Linked DNA regions of Rosistilla oblonga. The protein of the gene in region 3 interacts with the protein of the main gene of each other region in a pairwise test. Links are inferred from orthologs where the notes say so. Each region holds a gene or a part of one and is shown on either strand. Other genes may lie near its edges.

The links.
Region 1: the proteins of dnaB (region 3) and CA51_RS05180 interact in binary tests that used the Escherichia coli proteins (3 or more experiments, as listed by UniProt). The link is inferred for Rosistilla oblonga from one-to-one orthologs.
Region 2: the proteins of dnaB (region 3) and CA51_RS18810 interact in binary tests that used the Escherichia coli proteins (3 or more experiments, as listed by UniProt). The link is inferred for Rosistilla oblonga from one-to-one orthologs.

Annotation. Positions count from the first base shown.
Region 1 is NZ_CP036292.1:1,461,788-1,468,961, reverse strand. The notes cover bases 1,556-4,482. They hold CA51_RS05180 (ATP-dependent helicase), read right to left. Parts: upstream 4,041-4,482; coding sequence 2,070-4,040; downstream 1,556-2,069. Other genes in these bases: CA51_RS05175 (ATP-binding protein), read right to left, coding at 4,360-4,482; CA51_RS05185 (HisA/HisF-related TIM barrel protein), read right to left, coding at 1,556-2,051. Outside these bases: CA51_RS05190 (hypothetical protein), read right to left, coding at 1-1,180; more of CA51_RS05185, read right to left, coding at 1,287-1,555; more of CA51_RS05175, read right to left, coding at 4,483-6,786; CA51_RS05170 (purine-nucleoside phosphorylase), read left to right, coding at 7,138-7,174. UniProt on the Escherichia coli protein: Rep helicase is a single-stranded (ss)DNA-dependent ATPase involved in DNA replication; it can initiate unwinding at a nick in the DNA. It binds to ssDNA and acts in a progressive fashion along the DNA in the 3' to 5' direction.
Region 2 is NZ_CP036292.1:5,312,623-5,319,771, reverse strand. The notes cover bases 1,556-4,457. They hold CA51_RS18810 (DnaA/Hda family protein), read right to left. Parts: upstream 3,818-4,457; coding sequence 2,294-3,817; downstream 1,556-2,293. Other genes in these bases: CA51_RS26410 (hypothetical protein), read right to left, coding at 4,394-4,457; CA51_RS18815 (Crp/Fnr family transcriptional regulator), read right to left, coding at 1,556-2,262. In the rest of the region: CA51_RS18830 (hypothetical protein), read left to right, coding at 51-389; CA51_RS18825 (VOC family protein), read right to left, coding at 441-815; CA51_RS18820 (hypothetical protein), read right to left, coding at 938-1,540; more of CA51_RS18815, read right to left, coding at 1,537-1,555; more of CA51_RS26410, read right to left, coding at 4,458-4,522; CA51_RS18805 (cold-shock protein), read right to left, coding at 4,550-4,747; CA51_RS18800 (site-2 protease family protein), read right to left, coding at 5,388-7,149. UniProt on the Escherichia coli protein: Plays an essential in the initiation and regulation of chromosomal replication. Binds in an ATP-dependent fashion to the origin of replication (oriC) to initiate formation of the DNA replication initiation complex once per cell cycle.
Region 3 is NZ_CP036292.1:3,437,335-3,444,414, reverse strand. What follows is about bases 1,857-4,689. They hold dnaB (replicative DNA helicase), read right to left. Parts: upstream 4,087-4,689; coding sequence 2,626-4,086; downstream 1,857-2,625. Other genes in these bases: CA51_RS12235 (DUF72 domain-containing protein), read right to left, coding at 4,405-4,689; CA51_RS12245 (glycosyltransferase), read left to right, coding at 1,857-2,632. In the rest of the region: hpt (hypoxanthine phosphoribosyltransferase), read left to right, coding at 1-327; CA51_RS12250 (glycosyltransferase family 4 protein), read left to right, coding at 324-1,529; more of CA51_RS12245, read left to right, coding at 1,526-1,856; more of CA51_RS12235, read right to left, coding at 4,690-5,277; CA51_RS12230 (sulfatase family protein), read right to left, coding at 5,284-6,783; CA51_RS12225 (hypothetical protein), read right to left, coding at 6,891-7,080. UniProt on the Escherichia coli protein: The main replicative DNA helicase, it participates in initiation and elongation during chromosome replication. Travels ahead of the DNA replisome, separating dsDNA into templates for DNA synthesis.

The DNA.
Region 1 (7,174 bases), 2.0 Mb from region 3 along the record:
TTTGCGGCTTGGCAGCCGTCGCACCCGGCATTCCCATCCCCATGCCCATTTCCATTCCCATCTCCATGCCGCCCATGTCGTAGCCTTCGGGGCCGCTCATCATTCCCATCTCACCGCTTCCCATTCCCATCATCGAGGCTTTGGGACGCGGTTTTTCCAGGTCTTCGATCCGCTTTGCCTCCCGCGCGATGCTGCCGACGATCTGAGTCGCCCAGCTCTTCAGAACGGCATCGGCTTGCGGTTTGAACTCCTTGGGAATCTCGATCTTGGGAGTCGCACGGGCTGCGTAAACGAGAGCCATCTGCGACGAATCCTCTTTGGTCGGAAGCTCCATCACCAGCTTGGCCACTTGGTCGACGCGGCGCGGGTTTTTCAGACTGACCAACGTGTTGATCGCCAACATCTGGACCCAGCCGTGGGCCTCGAGGTTGCGATCTTTCGGAGCGGACTCTTGAGCGGTCGCGATCATCAGGTCGGCGACTTTGTCTTGCAATTCAGGCTTCCAACGCTCGGCGTTCAGCGAAGCGTGGCGTTGGATCCCTTGGATCGCCGCGACTCGCAGCCCATCGTCGTACTTGGCATCTTCGACGATCTCCAACAACAACGGCAGCGCCGCTTGCATCGGGATCGGAGCTTTCTTTTCCAACGAGTTCGGTTCGCGATCGTTGAGTTCGCCGATCATAAAGACGGCGTTGATCCGAGCACCGGGGTAGTAGTTTCCTTGAGCGATCGCTTTGCATTGCTGGAACGACATGATCGACAGGCCACGCGAAACCTGCGTGTTGCCGCGGCGAGCGGCGTTGTAAATGTCCTTCATCACTTCGGCACGGCGCGGTTGCAAGTTGGCAAACTCCGCCGGGTCGGTCATCGATGCAAAGATGTTTTGGTAGATCTTGACGAAGAAGTCTTTCTGCTCGCTCAACTGAGCTGGATCGCTGACGATCTGGCTGCGAATCTGCTTGATCCGATTGACGATCGACTTTTCAGTAAACCAGTTCGGCTGGTACTTCATCACGTCGTATTGAGGCTTTCCAGCTGCCGCTTGGCCCCAAGCCGGCGATGCGATCGCCCCCAACGCCACTGCAGCGATCAATCCAACAAACCATGCAGCCAATAACTGTCGGGCGCGATGGGAGTTTTGAAGACTGGCGGCATGGGTAGCTTCGACGCGATGCGACATCGGAACCTCGAGGGCTGGAGCGATAGGGGCGGCAATCGCCAAGGGATAAGAAGGGATTCGGGACACAAATCCCTATAAACAGACTATCGCCGCAAACTGGCGTGTGTCAACAAGTTCCGCTGCCAAAGGACAACTTCTTTCGCCCACCATGGAGGGCCGTACCGACCAATACGTATCGACAGCCCCCCTCTTTTAGTACATGGATGTCGGCAAGCGTCCGAATCCCGCCGCCGGAGGTCAATTCCACATGGGGGTGTTTCTCGGCGATAGCCTGGCAAATCGGCAACGTTAGGGTGCCAGAAGCGGCCCCGACAGCCGCCAGATCCAGCGCGATCAGCCGCCGGAAACCGCTGTTGATCGCTTGGCTAGCGATCTCGACAGCCGTTTGACTTGCCAAAGCCGGCGAGCCCCCCAAAACGACTCTCTCGCGCAGATCGATGCTCAAAACGATCCCATGCCGCCGAGCCGACCACCGCTCGCGCAGCGGCACAAGCTCTTCCAAAGAGGCTATCGATTCGGTCCCGACGACGCGGACGATCCGGTCGGACGCGGGCAGTTGCAATTCGACGACGCCGGCGTCGATCCAGATCGGAGCTCCCAAATCCGCCAAGCGATTCAGGAGCTTGTTGTGAGGAGCCCCCGCGGTGATCGCGTCGAGATCGGCGACGTACAACCCGCCGACGTCGGAGTCGAGATACATTTGAGCCAACGCGATCGGATCGCCATCATTTGTCGCGGCACAGCAAACCGGCCGATAGCTGTCGCGATTGCCGCGGACCGCGTGGACGGCTTTGCCCTCCTTCAGATCGATCACGCCCAAGACCGACGCCAGCGGATCGTCGTCGGTCGATTCTGCGGTGGTGCTGAGCATGGCATGGGAACCAACGAGCTACTTGCGGTAGCGGTTTGGATTATCGGCTTGGCCGGTGATCTCGTACAGGAACCGGCTGGGCGTCGTCGGCCGGGGCTTACCCCATTTACGACGCGTCAGCGCCAGCGAGAGAGTCAGCTTTTCCTGCGCCCGGGTGATCCCGACGTAACACAGCCGCCGCTCTTCAGCGATCGCGTCGTCGTCTCCCTTGGTGCTGCGGTGGTGAGGCAGCAGGCCATCCTCCATGCCGACCATATAGACGACAGGGAATTCGAGCCCCTTGGCGGCGTGCATCGTCAGCAACCAGATCGCGTTCTGTTGGGCAGCGCGATCTTTTTCGTTCCCCATCTCGCGTCCCGAAAGAGCGATCTCCGAGAGGAAGTCGGTCAGGCTGGGTTTCTTGGCGCGATCGGCATACGCATCGACCGCGTTGACGACTTCGCCGATCGACGCGATTCTCGCTTCACACTCTTCGGGCTCGTTGTAACGCGTGCGGATCTCGTCCATATAACGCGTTCGCGCGATCAGCGTGTTAACCGCTTCGGTCAGTCCATCGTCGCGGATCCGATTCTGCACATCGACAAGGATGCCACGCAAGTCGTCGATTCCGCGGCGAGCCGCTGGCGGCAGCGTCGATGTGACCGTGTCGTCGCACATCACCTGCCAGATCGGCTGGCCTCGCTTCACCGCGGCGTCCATCAACAACTTGACAGTTCCCTGGCCCAGCCCGCGCGGCGGCGTGTTGGCCACGCGCATCAGCGAGACCTCATCGTCGGGCTGTTCGACCCACTTCAGATACGCCACGACATCGCGGACTTCGCGTCGATCAAAAAACGACTGGCTGCCCATCATCACGTAGGGCAGGGCTGCCTTCCGCAACTCCTGCTCGAACAACCGCGGCTGTTCCTTGGTCCGGAATAGGATCGCGATCTCGCCCGGTTGGTAGTGATTCAATTCGATCAACCGGCCGATCTCGCCGACGACGCGCTGCGATTCTTCGGTCTCGTCTTTGAACTGCGAGATCCGCGGCCGCTGTCCCGCCGGACGTGCCGGCTTTAGCGATTTGTCGTGCCGGACCGTGTTGTACTGAATCAACCGGTTGGCCATTTCGAGGATCGATCCGGTCGAGCGATAATTGTCCTCCAAGCGGACGACGGTCGCATCTTCCCAGTCTTTCTTGAAGTTCAAAATGTGGCGAACGTCGGCTCCACGCCAGCCATAAATCGATTGATCATCGTCCCCCACGACACACAGATTGCGATGCGCATCGGCGAGCGCTTTGATGATCCGATACTGGCTGCCGTTGGTGTCCTGATACTCATCGACAAGGATGTGATCGAAGCGATCGGCCTCCGATTGGCGAACCTCTTCGTGTTCGGTAAACAGCACCTCGGTGTTCAGCAACAGATCGTCGAAGTCCATCGCGCCGCAAGCCTTCAGCGAATTCTGATACCGCCGATAACCAGCCGCCGCGAGGTGCTCTTTGTCGGTTCGCGCTTCGTTGACCGCCGCGTCGGGATGGATCGAGCCGTTTTTCCATTGGCCGATGATCGACAGCAGATCGCCCGGCTTCAGCGCCGCCGTCGGCAAACGCAATTCGCGAAGCACGCTCCGCGCGATGCTCTCTTGATCCGATCGATCATAGATCGCGAACTTCTTCGGGTATCCCAGATTGGTCGCGTGTTGGCGCAAGATGCGAACGCACTGCGAGTGGAACGTGCCGATCACGGGCCGCGGCCGATCGTCTTTTTTGGACGGGCGTTTGGAGATCCCCAGAAGCTCGGCGATCCGCTCCTGCATCTCGCCCGCTGCTTTGTTGGTGAACGTCACCGCAAGGATCCGATCGGCAGCGGTGCCGTTGCGGATCAGGTTGGCGATACGAAAGGTGACGACGCGCGTCTTCCCCGTACCCGCTCCGGCCAAGACCAGCAGCGGACCAGAGAGCGTATTAACGGCTTCGTGTTGAGCGGGGTTCAGACCATGTGACATAGCTGCCGAATCCTAACGAGCGTCCAAGTTGCAGCAAAGGGGCCGTCGCGCGACAACGGTCCTCTCGACCGCCGAGCGCTGCGGCATTTGGCACCGTAAAAAGCAGGTAACGTTGCACTCGCAGCAAGCCTGCGAATTTGCCCAAGGTCGCCTTTCGCTCCGCGAAAGTGCGGCCCCTGTATTCGAGCGTCGCGAGCCGGACGCGACTTTCGCGGAGCGAAAGGCGGCCATCAGCCGCCACGCGTTAGCGTCCGGTTCGCGGAGCGCGAATTCGGGATCCGCACTTTCGCGGAGCGAAAGGCGACCATCGCGGCGATCCCTAAAACAGCCGCTGGGCGATCCCCACCGAATCGACTTGCCACGGGGTCCACAGCAGCACGGGCGAATCGACTCGCAAATCCCCCTTGCGTGGATTGATCAGCGTCTCTTCCAGCTTCAGGTTCTCGATATGAAAGCGTTCGGCCAGTTCGTCGATCTCGCGTTTCAAATCCTCTTCCAGATCGGCCATGTCGCCGTGCAACGCTTGCAACGCCGCTTCGGCGCGGTGGACATCCTCCTTCTGCCGCGCGGCGCGATTCCATCCGTTGGCCGCTGTCGAAGCCCGACGGCTGATCTTGTTCCCCATAAATCCGTTTAACAGCGTCGAACCGATCTGGATCATCGATTGCCAAGTCGCCCCTTGGGCTTGCGACGCTTCGCGGGAAACGCGATCCTCGGCGGTCCGAATCTTCTTTTCCAACGATTGCATTTTCGAGGAGAACTTGTCACGCAACTTCTCCGTCTCGCGATCCCGCGCCTCGCGAGCCGCTTGTTTGAAGTGCAATCGCGCCTGCACCTCGGTCGATCCCGGCGGCGCTAGCTGATCGACTTCGTCGCATTCGTAGACCGCCAGCGTTTGGTGTCGGTAGAAGTAATCCTTCAGATCGTCCGCCCAGCGCTTGTACGATTTCTCATTCACCAATTCGGTCGGCAGATCGGCGAACGTATACCTTTCGTCCGGTCGATCGCTGAGCTGCAGATCCTGTGGAGCGGGCTTGCTGTCGATCCACAGCGGATCGGGGACGCCAGCGGCGCAAGAGACGATTCGCATCTGATCCTGCCACAGATCGATCGACCCGCGGCTGCGGACGAAGTGCAGCGATCCCTTTCCCAAAATCGCCGGCCGGTAGACCAGCGACGCCGATTCGGCCGGTGTTTGCGTCGGGCAGACAAACCGCTCCTCGATCCCCGCGGGAACCATCGGCCGCGAACCTTGAGCGCTTCCGGCGGCGATCGATTCGGCCGGTTCACCACTTTCGGCCAACGCCTTGGCTGCCTGCTCTCGGCGGTCCTTCATCAACCGGGAGATCTGATCGCGAGCCAACGGGCCCGACAGGAACGACAGCGCCCAACGCGACTGAAAGACGCGCGGCCCATCGTCGTGAACGTTGTTCATCAAGAAGACGCGGCTCCCCAACCCGGCCAGCGTCTGTTCCATCTCTTGGCGGTCAAACGGCACGCCGGTCTGCGCCGCGGCTCCTTCGAGTCCCTCGAGCACACGCTGCTTATCGCGTTCGGTTTGCAGCCGCCCCAAGAACCAGGTGCCGATGTTCGACAGCCCTTTGTAGTCGAGGTCGACCGGGTTTTGAGTCGCTAGCGTGACGCCCAAACCAAACGCCCGAGCCTGCTTCAGCAGCGTCAGCATCGGCGCCTTCGATGGCGGTTTAGCGACGGGAGGGAAATAGCCGAAGACCTCGTCCATGTAGAACATCGCCCGCAAGCTGCTGGTGCCGCTCTGCGTCCGCATCCAGGCGACCAATTCGTTCAACAGGATCGTGACGAAAAACATCCGCTCGGTATCCGACAGATGGGCGATCGACAGGATCGTCAACCGCGGCTTCCCCTCGTCGGTGTACATCAGCCGCTGAATGTCCAACGCTTCGCCTTCCAACCAAGTCGAGAAGGCGGGAGAGGCCAACAGATTGTTCAACCGCATCGACAGCTTGGTTCGATCGGCTGGCGACATGAAGGCATCGAGATTGATCACGCCGACGCGATCGAACGGCGGCGAAGCGATCATCCCGATCAAGTCGCCGATGGTCACGTTTTTCCCGGCACGCCAGTTGGTGTCCAAAATCTTCGACAGCAGGATGTGATCGGGGGAGGAGAGCGGATCGGCATCGACGCCGACCAACGCCAACAGCCCCGATGCGGCGCTGGCGATCCGATCGCTCATCGCTTCGCTGTCTTCCAAAATTTCGGGGGGCGGCGCGTTGAAGCTCTTCAAAATCGTCAACGGCAGCCCGATGTTGCTGCCAGGCGTGTAGACGGCGATGTCGACCGAATCTTGAAAACGGCGGATGCGTTCGCCGTCCTGCCCCCACGACGCCAGTCCGTCCTGCCACAGCTTCGCCTTGCTGGCAGCCAATTCGTCCAGCGTGATCCCCTTCCGCGATGCTTCTCCCTGTTCCAACCAAGGTTTGTAATCTTCGGGATTGAAGTCGGGGAAGGTCAGCAGCAGATTCGCCAGGTCTCCCTTGGGATCGACGCAAAGAGCCGGAATGCCGTCGATCGCGGCTTCTTCCAACAGTGACAGACAGAGCCCCGTCTTGCCGCTGCCGGTCATTCCGACGCAGAGGGCGTGAGTGCACAAATCTTTAGCATCGTACATCAGCAGGTCGTCGCGATTGCGGCCGGCTTTCAAATCGTACTCGCGGCCCAGATAGAAGGCTCCGAGTTTTTCAAACTGATCGACGGAAGGGATCATGCGAATAGCTTCTGCTTAACGTGCGATTAAAGAACATTAACGAGACAAAACAGCCGACAAATGCGGCCCTCCCGCCGGGAAAAACGGTGGCGAACCGAGGGGGACGACGGTGCAAGCTGAGTTTAACGGATTTTCGTGCAAAGGGTCGCTGCCGTTTGCGAATCAAGACCAGCGGCCGAGATGGCTGATGAAGTACTTTTGAAACAGAACATGCCAATCCGATCAAGTCCGTTGCCACGTTGGGGGCGATGGTTTTATGATGCGGCATCGTTCATCCAAGGCAACCCGCGCCGACCGACTTCGGATCGTCTGGGTGACTGATAGACCGCCCAGCCCTTGAAAGGAAACCGCATGCACGACCTCTACGACAAAATTCAAGAATCGACAG
Region 2 (7,149 bases), 1.9 Mb from region 3 along the record:
GCAAGCCCTTCGCTTTTTGAATGGCTTGTGGAATGAAGAGGGACCGTCCCGTGAAATGGTTGAAATTGCTTCCACTTGCTAGCATTGGCTTTTGCGGCTGGGCTGTTCCCGCGGTAGCGCAAGGCCCGGCGGCAGGTTACTCTTCCAATTATGCCATCGATCCCGTGGGGCTCGGGATGTGGGCCGCGCCTCCTGCGCCGCACCTGGTGATCCGATCGCCGCAAAAATCGTCTCACCTGCACCACAATTCGGCGATCATTCCGGGCGCAACCGCCGTTCCGGTTTGGAAAGAGCCGTATGCGTATGGGTATTTCGGAGCCAAGCCGCGTCAGCATCCCTACCGCAGCTTTGGGCATCAACAGGCCTACACCGAGTGGCGTTGGCGATAGCAAATCGCTGCCAGCGGGACCGGTTTGGCACGCAAACTATCGATTGGCGATCTACGCCCCGTCGCTGGTCCCTAACAATTCGATCCAGTGTCCGTCGGGATCGGGTAAAAAGACTTGCAGCCCACCATCGGGGCGAACCTGGCGCGGGTTGTGCCGAGCGCCCAGTCGTTGCAGGTGACTCTCCCAAGCGTCGAGATCGTCGACCTTCAGCGCCAGGTGATTCCCGCGGCTTGCCGAATGCACGGCGCTGTCGCGGTTGCCGATCAGATGCAGTTCCTGATCGATACCCAGGCGAAACCAAGCTCCTGGGAAATCGAACGCCGGCCGCGGCAACGGTTCCAATTGCAAGACGTCTCGATAAAACGCGACGCTTGTATCGACGTCGGCGACATGCAGCGCGATGTGATTGAGTTGCAGGACTTTCATTGGGCGGAGTCACCGATTTGTGGAGCGGGGCAGTGGGTGCTTGCCGCTCCATTTTCCAAATCTTTGCAGACTGTACAACCTGAGAAGGTGTTGTCGGACGCGAAGTGGAAAGCTAGGGCTGGTTAGAAATTGAATGGCCGGCCGAGCATCTTTTCCCATTGCTTTTGCTGTTCCGGAGTCAGCGTGGCGGTGATCTCTTTTGCGATCTCGGCATCCTCGTCGCTGATCTTACCGCGGCCGTAATTGCGGCTGAGCTGTTGGACCAACTTTCCGGTCGTCTCCCGCTGCGATTCGTCCAACTGCAATGCGTCGGCGAGGTCGTCCATCGCGATCGCGCGGAGCCCGCGGCGTTGCAGCCACAGTTCCTGCAGCCGTTTATATTGATTGGGATCCAGGATAGTCGAAAGCAACCGCTCGGCGACCGGTCCCGATTGGGCTGCGACGTCGTCGGCCGAAGGCAATTCCTCGCTGGGCGACTTGTCGCGGCGGGCGTTGCGATATTCTGAAAACAGATCGGCTTGCAGCGCGAAGATCAGTTCGGCGGTGTCGCGCGACAGGGCCAGTTCGGCTTGTACGTCGGGGATCCGGAACAGCGACATGATCCCGCTGTTAAAGAACCGCTGCATGCCTCCGCCGCGCGAACGGTTAGTCGGCTGAGCCACTGCCCAGGAGGAGAGGACGCAACAAAATACCAGCAATGTTGTCCATCGCATGATTGTATTCATCGAGTTGGTAATCCTTGTGGCGGTGTTTGACGGTAGGATTGACCGACACCTTCGGCCATCTGTTGTGGGCGCAGCAGAACGATCTGGCGTCGTCCCGATTCGATCAAGCCCTCCGCTTTTAATTGCCCTAGTACGATCGTAACCGATTCGCGCGTGCTGCCGATCAAATTGGCTAGCTCTTGGTGTGACAGTTTGATCCGCAATCGCACGCCCTGCTCCGCCGGGACGCCAAACTGTTCGGCCAGTTCCAACAGCAGATGCGTTAAGCGATCGCGATTGGACTGGAACAACAGGTTCCGCAATCGTCGCTGGATCCGCTGTCGTCGGAGCCCAACCAACTTGGTGATCCCAACGGCAAACGCGTTGGCTTCGGACATTAATTGTATCAGTTGGTCGGCGGGAATCATCACAACGGTCGCTGCGGTGACGACTTCGACAAATTCATCGCGTTGGGAGGGATCGAACAACGCCAGTTCGCCAAAGAGCTCACCGGGTTCGATAAATGCCAGCGTCGACTGTTTCCCATCGGGCGTCGAGTGGCAGACTTTGACCATTCCGCGAGTCAGCAGGAAGACGCTGTCGGCGGCTTGATACGGCAGATAGACCAGACTGCGTGCGGTGAACGAACGAACACGGCTGTGCATTTCCAGCCGACGGATCTGGTCGGTGGCCAGATTGGCAAATAGCTCGCACGACTTCAGATGCCAAACTTGTTCTGCCACGCAGGAGATCCTAGGGGTTCGATCTTCAAACTCAACCCGAGCGTAACATATTTTGCACCGACTCTAGTACCTGCTTCGCTGGAATGCTGCGATTACCGATCGCAAAGGTCTTCCCATCCTGTACGTCGCCAGCGATCCGACGGGTCGCCGCAATCACCGCGCTGTGGCTGCGTTGGCCAAAATATTTGCCGATGTCGCCGTAAGTCGCTCCGGTGTGTTCGCGAGCCAAATACATCGCCAACATCCTCGCCTGGCTGACATTGCGGCTTTGCCCCTTCGACTGCAACGCGTCTTTGGGCAACCCCATCGTGTTGCAGACCGCGGTTTGGATATCGGCAAATCCGTACGACGAACTGCCGATCGAGATCAGATCGCTCAGGATCTCCGTGATCTGGTCGTAGGTGACAGGTTCGTCGTGCATGCTCACCAACGCTTTTAAGCGACAGGCGATTCCCGATACGACGCGGCCATCGCCACAGACGTTGCCAGCGATATCCGCGAGCATTTGGTGATCGATTCCCAGGTCTTCGGCGTCGCACAACTGCTGCAGCATCTGCGTTCGCATCTCGTGATCCAGCGGGCTCAGCGAACAGACCATTCCGCCAGCCATCCGGCCAGCGAGATCTTGCCCCAAACCGGGGATCTCCATCGGCGGACGGTCGGCTGCGAAGACCAACTGCTTGCCAGCTCGCACGATCGAATCGATCGTGTACAACATTTCACGCGACGTCGCCCGCTTGCCCGGCAGGAATTGAACCTCATCGATCAGCAACGCATCGACGTCGCGATAACGTCGCCGGAAGCCGGGCAGGCCGCTGCCGGTGACCGATCCGATAAAGTCGTTGGTGAATTCTTCGGCGGTCATCGAGATCACGCGTCGCAAGCGATGGCGGCGGCGCAGTTCGGTCGCAACGACATCCATCAGTTGCGTCTTGCCGGTTCCGTGAGTGCCCCACAGGAACAGTGGCGAGGCGGATCCGGGTGTATCGCAGATCATTCGCGCCGCGGTGGCAGCGAGTTTGTTCGATTTGCCGACGACAATCTGATCCCAAGAAGCGACGCGCCGCCGCCGTGGCGGTACCGGATCGTCGCTGCTGGCGGATTGAAACGACGAGACCTGCAGCAACGGTTGTACGTTGTCGCGAGGTGCTTCGCCGCGAGATCGACGTCGCGAAGGAGCGGCCGCCGCGGGCGTCGCTGTTTCGCTTGGTTTATCGCTGCGAAGCGTCGCCGCCGATTCGGTTTGCGAATCTGCTTGCGCATCGTCTGCTTCGACCGGCTGGGCAGGCTTGTCGGGTGCCAATTGCAGCGAGACGCTTACGCCTTCACCACAGACATCCACAACCGCTTGCCGCAGATCGATCATGTATCGCGAGCCGATCCGATCCAACGCAAATTGCGCTGCGACATCGACCACGACGTCACGACCGACGCGGTGGCATTGGGTGATCTGGCCGAACCACATTCGGAAACGATCTCGTCCCACACGATTTATCAGTGCATCCTGTAATTCACCGGTGAGATCCTTCGCACCTGCCGTTTCCGTTACCGACATTCCGAGGACTTACTCTCCATCATGGATAGCCAAATAAACAACCCTGTCCGATGCTTCACCTTGCGTAAGCCTAACAGGTCGAACAACCTGGGCAGATCGCCATCCTTGATGGCATCCGTCCGCTGGATGCGAGCCTACGCGATTTCCATCGGTTTCGCTTTGATGGGCCGATTGTAGGATAGCTAGCATTCTCTTCAAGTCTTACGCACTGCTTTTCCGAACGTTCCGCGATCCTCCGCCAAAACCCAGTCAGAAACGGACTTTTCCCCGTTTGCAAAACTCATTTCGGCGGCTGAACCACTATCATCGCGATGTGGATAACTTGTCAACAACGATTCTGTCATCGCCGCGAGATAAAGCTGCCGAAAGATAGCCCGACAGCGCCGCATGAGCGGCCTTTCTAACCTGGGTAAGATGCACCCGATGCTGCGGTGGGCGAGCCGGAAGATGTGCCGTCGCGGAGGGATCTGCGGGGCAAGCAGTCTGTGTCGCCGAGCAGGGTTTGACGGCGGTGCGAAGCGCCGCCGCCGAACCGTTTTGCAACATCGCTTGGCGCGGCCAGGCGAGAAGAGGCGTTCATCGATCGTTCGTCATGATCGATCCTGAACGCGGGTTGTCCGGTTTCTCGGTGAACCGGTTTCCGCTGGCGAGTCCTCCTTGCAGATCTCGTGGCACGAGATCGATCCAGCCAGCGGTGTCATTCACCGTGAGACCTCAAATCGGATATCCGATTTAGAGAACCTTTACGTTCTCGGCGCAAGGACCCTTAGGGCCGCGGCCTTCTTCAAACGAAACGCGTTGGCCTTCGCGTAGGTCGTCGAATCTTACACCTTCCAATGCGGAGGAATGGAAAAACAAATCCTTTGCACCTCCAGTGTCGATAAATCCGAACCCTTTGTCGGTTACGCGTTTGATTGTGCCTTCAGCCATCAGTCGATTCCTGTACCAAGTATTTAAGTCTGCAGCACATCCCGAAACAAAAGCGTCCCGGTGAATTGCCGCCAACCGGCCATCATATCGGACTAAGATGCGTGATGCGACGGTATGTCGGCCGGAATTCAGTGGATCGAGCCAGCAAATTTATTCGCGTCCAAGGCTCTGACCACCGCCAGCGGCCCCGTCGAGGAAGCTGATTCCTCGCCATCTGATCTCCCGCAACGGTCGCCGCGACAATCCGCAAATCCTGAACTCCTAGGAGCTTGTGACGGCGAAGACGTCCCCCGAAGCAGTGCTTCAAATGCCCGTTCGGTCGATCCGGCGCAAACGCTACCGCTAGCAAAGTTCAACGAGAATTAACGCTTCGAAAAAGTTGAGGACTGAAGAAAACCAGCCGATTTGAGCGAGCGGTTTCGCCCATAATGGTGTCGCCGCCGCGCGAAGTCGCATCGCCGAGCGCATTTGGCTGTTTCTAAGCGAGCCCTTCGACGCAGAAGATCGAAGCGGAAGAGAGGGCCGACGTCGCGTTGGACTCCGGCGGGATGGGGCTCCATTTCGTGGAGCCCTACGCCGTGGCAACAGCCGCTCTGTGGGGGCTGTTGCCGCGTGAACATCGATAGAAAAGCCTGAGGGATCAGCCGACCAGGCGGGCGATGTCGTTGTAGAACGCAAACGCCATCAGTCCCAGCAGCATCAGCACGCCAACCATTGTCAGGCGGGCTTGCCATTCCTCGTCGACCGGGCGGCCGAGGACAGCTTCAGCGATCAAAAAGACCATGTGTCCACCGTCCAAAGCTGGAATCGGCAGGAAGTTGAGGATCGCCAGGTTGATGCTCAAGAAGGTCAGGAACATCAGCAGGCGAGGAATTCCTTCGGCGGCGTGCGAGCCGGCGATGGTGAAGATCGCTACCGGGCCGCCCAGCAGATCGGCTTTCAGTCGTCCGGTGACTAACATCTTCAAGAACCGGAGCACGCCTTTGCCGCGATGGACCGCTTCGTTGTAGCCCAGGCTGAAGGCGGCGGCCAGCGATTCGGCGCGATGGATCCGCTTAACCGTTTCAAACCGCAGCCCTCGTTCGGGCCAGTACTGGTCCGATTCGGCCTTCAGTTTGACTACGGTGTCGATGACTTTGCCATCGGCGGCGGCTCCTTTAGCGCCCAGCACGCGGATCTCGGTTCCAGTCGGCAGCATCTGCAGGTTCGCGACCAACATTGGGACGGTGTAAAAGTCGTCGATGTCCCAGGAATCGTTCAGCATTTTGGGAGGAATGAACCCGCTGAGTTCCTTCTTTTGGGCGTCGTCGGCCCAGGAAACTGTCACGCGGGTGATCAGATCTCCCGGTTCAAACGCCGCGGCCAACTGGCCCCCTTCGTCAACGCTGGCTAAGCGATTCGAAGCGGTGTAGGCGATCCCGTAGCGATCAAGCGCTAGGTCGATGCCGCTGGCTTCGGGCGTCGAACTGACGGCGTCGGGAGCGACGGTAAAGGTGAGTTCTTCCGATTCGCCATCCTCTTTGGCTCGCTGGACGACGATCTTGACTTCGCTGTCGCGTTCATACGCGAGGTCGCGAAGCGCGAAGGCGGACAGTTGGTCCTGGCCGTCAAAGCGGATGATCTGGTCGCCCGGTTTCAGCCCCGCCTTTTCCGCGTTGCCACCCTGAACCAAGCCGGTGATCGGACCGACGGCAAAGGTGCCTCCGAGCGATTTCAGTTGCTGCGGCGGCAGGCTCACCGTCTTCTCCGACTTATCGGTCAGCAGAAACGTCAGCTCGATCGGCTCGGAAGCCTTCAGACGCATCTGTTGGGTGATCGGAGTCAGATAGATCTCGTCGCCGTTTTTGGGCAGCTCGGTTCCGTCCATCGCGATCGCTGTAGCACCGCGAAAGCTGCTGTCGACAACTTCGGCGGCGGCGCTGTTCGGATAAACCGCAATTTCGGAATCGAGCGTGGTCGAGAGCTGTGGAACGACGCCGATCGCAACGGCTACCTTTTTAGGGTCGTAACGGAGCGTGGGGATCAATTGGTATGCGGTGTCTTCGCCGTTCTTGCGGACTGTGAAGGAAACCGGTTTGGTCTTGTCGTCGAGCCCGTGTTCGAGGATCTCCGACCGCATGTCGCGGAACTGCAGTTGATCGTTATTTTCGATCGATCCTACCGAAACGACTTGCGAACCGGGCTGAATGCCAGCCAACCAAGCGGGATCGCCTGGCTGAGTCGATCCGACGATCGCGGGCGTATACGGCACGCCGTACCAGAATGCCGCCGCGGCGAACATCACTGCGGTGATCACGTTGACGATCACACCGGCGCTGATGATGAACATCCGCTGCAAAACGCTTTTGGCTTGGAAGCTGCGAGGATCCAACGTGTAGGTTGGGGCGGTCTCGTCGCCGGGA
Region 3 (7,080 bases):
GCGGCGATGTTGATCAACATCCGCGACCGCGAGGTGCTGTTGATCGACGACATCTTCGACACCGGCCGGACGCTGGAACGATTATTGGAAGACATGCGACAGATGGGTGCCCAGGACGTCAAAAGTGCGGTGCTGCTGCAGAAGAATCGCCAGCACGACGTGCAGGTCCGCCCCGATTTTGTCGCCTTTGAAATCCCCGACGAATTTGTCGTCGGTTACGGATTGGATTACGAGGACATGTATCGCAACCTGCCTTATCTGGGCGTGTTGGAACAAGCCGATCTCGACCGCCACCACGCGTTGCACGGACCGGCCATCGATCGATGAAACGATTCCAAGTGCTGATCGTCACTCGACGCTACTGGCCGCATTGCGATGATGCCAGCAGTCGCTTGACCGCGCTTGTCAGCGGCCTTCGCCGCCAAGGATGTTACCCAACCGTCTTAACGCCACGCTACCAAGCGACTTGGCCGGCGGAATTCCAACATCGCGAGATACCGGTGCTGCGTCCGCTGGCTGCACCGCGAGGCGAATGGTCGATGGCTCGTTATGTGCGGAACTTGGGGAAGTGGTTGCGAGAGCAATTGCCGCGGTTCGATCTCGTCTACTGCGACATGATGCGGGAAGAGGCGGCTGCGGTCGTCGAGACCGCCCGACAAGTCGGCGTGCCAAGCGTCGTCCGATGTGGCACGATGATGGGAACGCGCGATATCGTCTGGCAAGCGTCTCTGCGTGCGCGGCGGAACACCTTTGTCCGCAGCTTTGCCGCCGACGCCGTGATCGCTCCCCGCGCGTCGTGCCAGCAAGCGTTATTGGTCGCCGGCGCTAAAGCGGCAACGATCGTGCGGATCGCCGACGGCATTGGCGATCCGATCCGTCGCACTCCCGAATCGTGTAAAGCAGCGCGTCTGACGCTCGGCAATATGAATCACGACCTGATGGTGCCGGTCGATGGCAAAGTCATTCTGTGCATGAATCGGCTGTCGCCCGAAGGAGGCGTTTTGACCTTGGCGTCGGCCCTTTGGCCGCTGTTGGAGGCTCAGCCCGACCTGCGGTTGTGGATGATCGGCGACGGACCGTGGCGTCAGAAAATTTTTAACGACTTAAAACATAACGGCGTCGGCCGAGCGGCGTTTCTGCCGGGCAACTTTGATCATGTGGAAGAACTAATGCAAGCTGCGGATATGTTTGTGCTGCCATCGGCGGCTAGCGGAGCGGAGTCGTTTTGGCCGGCGGCGATCGCCGCGGCGCTCCCCACCGCGGTGGTCGATTGCGCCGACACGCGCGCCTTTGCGATGGCAGCGTTTTCTGAACTACACAGCTTTCCGGCCGATTCGACCGACAAGATGCGGGAAGCGGTCCAAAACGTCTTGGACGATCTACCGATGGCGGCCGCGGGAGCCCAGCGGATGCGCAGCCAGTTGTCGGCGGCGGCGTCGTTCTCCGATACGATCCGCCGACATGTCCAGTTATTTGAACGCTTGGCGGGCAATTCATCCGCCAAAAATGTGAGTGGAGCAACGGGATGACCCAACGGATTTGCCATATCATCCCGACCTTGGTTCGCGGCGGTGCCGAGAAACAACTGGCTCTTCTGGCCAGCGGTTTGCCGCGTGACCGCTTCGACGTGCACGTCGTCGTGTTAACTCACGACGGTCCGTTGCGAGCGACCTTGGAAGCGGCGGGAATCGAAGTCACTGTGGTCGGCAAGCGATTCAAAGCCGATCCGTCGGCCTACTTTCGCTTGAAGCGAACGCTCAAAAAACTCTCCCCTGATCTCGTCCACACCTGGCTGTTCGCGGCGAACTCCTACGGACGCGCGGCCGCTCGCAGTCTGGGCGTCCGGCGGATCGTTGCCGGTGAACGCTGCGTCGATCAATGGAAGACCACGCGTCATTTTGTGATCGACCGCGCGTTGGCGAAACGGACCGACGCGATCGTCACCAACAGCAGTGGAGTCCGCGATTTTTATGCGGCTCACGGAATCGATCCCGATCTATTTCGAGTGATCCCCAACGGGATTCCGCCTCGCACAGCGAGCACGATCACGCGGGAAGAGGCTTGCCGGCGACTGGGCATCGATCCCAGCCGCCGCCTGATCGTTGCCGTCGGCCGACTGTGGCCTCAGAAACGACTTCGCGATCTGATCTGGGCAGCTCAGCTGATGGAATCGGCTCGCAACGATTCGACCTTTGTCATCATCGGCGATGGGCCTCAGATGGGCGAACTGCAGCGGTTCCGCGATTCGGTTACGACAGGCCAAGCTGTTACGTTTGCGGGGGCACGCGACGACGTCGCCGAACTGCTTCCGCACTTCGATCTGTTCTGGATCGGCAGCGGTTACGAAGGGCAGAGCAACGCCTTGATCGAAGCGATGCAGGCCGGACTGCCGGTCGTGGCGTCGGACATTCCAGGCAATCGCGATCTGATCGAAAACGGCGTCACGGGGATGCTCGCTCCGGTCGGCGAATCGGCCGAGTTTGCCAAAAACGCCTACCAGTTATTGTTCACCGACACCGAGCGTGCGGCCCGACTGGGTCAGGCCGGGCAGGAACGAATCGCTAGCGACTTCACCGTCGCCCAGATGATCGACCGGCACGTCAATCTGTACAGCGAACTGCTGGATCAATAATCGGTCGGTCCGCTGAACTCGGCGTACTGGTCGAATTCGCTGTGCCGTTCGGGAGCCTTGTTGTGGAAGCGAGTGAACGCTCCTTCCCAGGTCAGTTCGACATCGCCGACAGGTCCGTTACGCTGCTTGGCGATGATGATTTCCGCCTGGCCCGCGTATTGTTCCTTGTCTTCGCCGCGATGGTAATACTCTTCGCGATGCACAAACATCACGATATCCGCATCCTGCTCGATCGCCCCCGATTCCCGCAGATGGCTCAGCTTTGGCCGGTGATCTTTGCCCTCTTCCGACTGCCGGTTCAACTGGGACAGGCACAACACGGGGACTTCCAATTCACGAGCCATACCTTTCAGACGCCGCGCGATTTTCGCAACCTGCTCCTGCCGCGGATCGCGCGAGTTGTCGGGCTCGATCAACTGCAGGTAATCGATCACGATCAATCCCAACGCGCCGTCGCGACGTTTAATACGCCGCCCCGCCGCGGCGATTTCGCTGACCGTTCGGCTAGGCGAATCGTCGACGAATAGTGGCGCGGAGTGGATCTCGTTCGCCTTCTCCACCAAGCGTTCGCGCTCCTCGCTGCTGATCGTACCGTTTCGCAGCTTGTGACCGCTGACGCGGGAGATCGAACACAACATACGATCCGCCAACTCGATCCCCGACATTTCCAAGCTCAGGAACAACACGGGGTAGCGGAGCTGCATCGAAACGTTTTCGGCGATGTTCATCGCAAACGCGGTCTTACCCATCGAAGGCCGAGCCGCCAGAATCGCCAATTCACCGTTGTGCAAGCCACCGGTCATCGCATCGAAATCGGTGTACAGCGTATCGCAACCGCCATCGGTGTGCTCGCCTCGCAGACGGGCGTCGATGCGATCCATCGCCTGGTGCAGAATATCGCTGATGCTGTTGACCGAATTGGATTGTTTGCCGTCCATGATGGCAAACACCTTCTGTTCCGCACTGGCGACCAATTCGCGAGCTTCCTGCGTCTGATCGTAGGCGTCGCGCAGAATGTCGGTGCTCGATTCGATCAGCTTGCGGTAGATCGCTTTTTCGTTGACGATCTTGGCGTAATAGACCGCGTGAGCCGCATTGGCGACCGACGTACTCAGCCGTCCAAGATAGGCCGGCCCGCCCATCAGATCGTATTGCTTCGCCTTCTTCAATCGACTGACCAACAGCGTCACGTCGATCTTCTCACCCATGTCGTGCATCTCTTGCAGCTGGGTGAACAGGATCCGATTGGCATCGTCGTAGAAATCGTCGGGACGCAGCAGCGTCGCCAGGTCATCCAAGCATTCCGGCAGCAGGAGAATACTGCCCAGCACGCCCATCTCGGCTTCCAAGTCAAATGGTGGCTGGCGTTGCAGAATTTCGCTAGCTGTCGACTTGGGCTTCTTCTTGTCGCGGCGTGAACCTTTGAATTTGTCGTCGTTGCCTTCTGCAATCACAGCTGCCTGCCTCCTGAGCGAGTCGATTCCGTTGAGTCTAATTATGCTGTCGTGTCGGGCGTCGATTGACAAGCCCGACGGCCCTCGGATTCCCCGGCGGCCGTCGACTGCGACGATTCCGGCCGACAAATATCAGGGTAAAAACTAATTTCCAATATTCGGTCCGCTGCAAATGCGGGAACCGCTGCGGTGGACAAAGTGTTCGAAAACGGAAGCCGCTGTCGCGATGAAGAGATTCGCCAGCCGCAGCCGAACCGGCCAGCGAATTTCCTGTCGCGGCCGCGTCCCCAATCTTCAATTCTGTACTTTTTCAATGGCTTAGAAAAGCTGCAACTGCACCGCCAGCCCGCGGCCGGGCCATCGAGGCATCGCCCCCACCTCGGGCAACAGAGCTTGCACCCGCTCGTGAAACATCTCTGCGATCACCGGTCCGTCGCTCACATTTTCGACGTCGATGAACACGTAGGGTCGCTTCTTTTTCACGATCCAGTCGGCGACGACATCGGCCCACACGTCGAGCCAAGTGGGGACCAAAAGCTGATCCAACCTGGCACCGCAAAGTCGTAACATCGGCATCGGGCCGGTCGCATCGCAGCGAACTTGTTCGGGAAAGCGGATCCGCCGCGATTCGTTGGCCGCGGCCTCCGTGATCGGGTCGTCCGGATCCCACTCCGCCACGATCGCCCGATCCAGTCGCAGCCGTTTCAGCAACCGATGCATCTTGCGACCGGCCGGTGCGTCGGCGAAGAAGTCGGGATGCTGCGCTTCCACCGCGATCGGAAACTCGACCGGCATCGACTCGAGAAAATGTTCCAACACAGGTAGCTTCGGGCCGTCGAACGCCGGCGGCAACTGCAGGCGCGAAGGGCCCAAGCGATCGTGATCTTGCAACACGCTTAAGAGATCCAAAAACGGATCGAGATCCAACAGTTCCCCTTGCAGCATCGCGTCGTCGGTGACGCTGCGTGGGAAGGGCAAGACAAACCGGAAATCGTCGGGCGTCGATCGGCACCAACGCTTCACTTTTCGCAGATCGGATTTGCCATCGCGGCTGATCGGTTCTTCGACGGTTCTGAAGACGCGGCTGTATTGACTCAACCACTGCGCAGCGGGAGCACCAGGTTTGTAGAGGCTGCCTTGCCAATCCGGGCAGGCCCACAGCGGACATCCGAGTCGATAGAGTGGGCTCACGCGCGGTTACCTTGGACCTGGGTTGTTGACCGTTGTCGCATTCCGCTGGGTCCCGGCAGGCGTTCCACGGAAAGCGTTCTTTGCGATCGGCAGCCGATCTCCCGTTTCGCGATCAAACGAATCGGACGAGATCTGATCGGGTACCGTATCCCCCGTCGCGACCGACCACTCGTCCAACAGCTTGCGCAATCGGTCGGCATCCGCAGCGTAACGCTTGTCGTCGATCAAATTGTTCAACTGATCGGGATCCGCGTCGACAAGATACAACTCTTCGGCGGGTCGCGGTGCGGTGAAGACATCCTGTTGTGCGGCGGTCAGTTTGTTGGCGTCGCGTTGCAAACGCAGTTGTTCGTGCGATGGGGAGTTAACCGAATCGGCGGGACCCTGCCAAGGAAACTGTGGGCGGTTGTTTTGGATAAACAAAAAACGTCCGTCGCGGATGCTGCGGCCGTGGGCTTCGAAATCGTGCCAGTTGTGTTCGGAGAAGGCGTATCGTCGGATCGTCGCCGATGGATCGGTAAACAAGGGCAACATGCTGACACCTTGCACCGTTTCGGGAATCTCCGCTCCCGCAACGCTCAGCACCGTCGGCGCGATGTCGATCGCGCTGACCAGACTGTTGCTGCCCTCTCCCGGTTTGATCGTCGCGGGCCAATGGGCGACAAGCGCAGTCTTCATCCCCGAATCGTGCAGCCGCGTTTTGGCGCGTGGGAAGGGGCGGCCATTGTCGGCCAACACCAGAATCAACGTGTTATCCAACACATTTTGCTCGGCCAACTCCTGCACCACTTCGCCGACGAAATAATCGAACCGCGTCACCTCGTTGTAATAAGATGCGAGATCCTGGCGTGTCGGCAGATCGTCGACGAGAAACTTCGGAACGCGAACGCTCTCAGGCGTGTGACGGGGACCGTATTTTTTTGCATCCCACTGACTGTCCCCATCCCAAGCGCGATGGGCGTCGTACGCTGCGTACCAGAAGAAGAAAGGTTTGTCGCGCGGGCGATCCTTGGCGATTCGAACCCAGTTCGCATGCCCGCCGCCGTTATTTTTGTTGCGTCCTCGATCGACCAAATCGAACGCTTTGGGCCGCGCCGATTGGCCCGGTTTCAACTTCCCGACCGACATGTGATTTTTGCCCGACAACGCGGTGTAGTAGCCTGCGTCGCGGAGCCGTTCTGGGAACCAAGGGAGATTGGCAGCGATCGGAAGATGAAGTTCCGACGCCGGGCCGTTGTTGTGCGGATAGCGTCCGGTGATCATGCTCGCCCGCGACGGGCTGCAACTGCTGGCGGTCAGATAGGCTTGATCCAACCGCAGCCCGCCGGCAGCCAAGCGATCGATGTTCGGCGTGCGAGCTTGCGGATTTCCATAGCAGCCGAAATCGTTCCAACTGACGTCGTCGGCGATGAAGACGATCACATTGGGCCGCGCGTCAGCAGCGTTGACAATACAAGGCGAGAAGCAAAGAGCAAGGAATAAGCAACGCACGGTCGAACGAATCATCGGAGTTTGCCTGGTTGTCGGTTCTAAAGTCGCGAGGGAGCGGAGTCGAATATGAGACCACTTAAGATAAATCTCTCCGCCGCGACAAGCCAGCATTAAACCTTAGCTTAACGAAGGTTCTGGTTCGATCGAATCTTTGCGGTCAACAGGTTCGATTCGGTCGACAACGGGAACTGCAGCCCGCTGCGCTGCGACAACAGACGGCGATAACTGGCTTGGCTGGCAATATATTGCTCCCGAGCCCGACGGCCGACCGGTTGGCGATCGGCGACTTCGGTCAAGATCGCCGGCAGAACT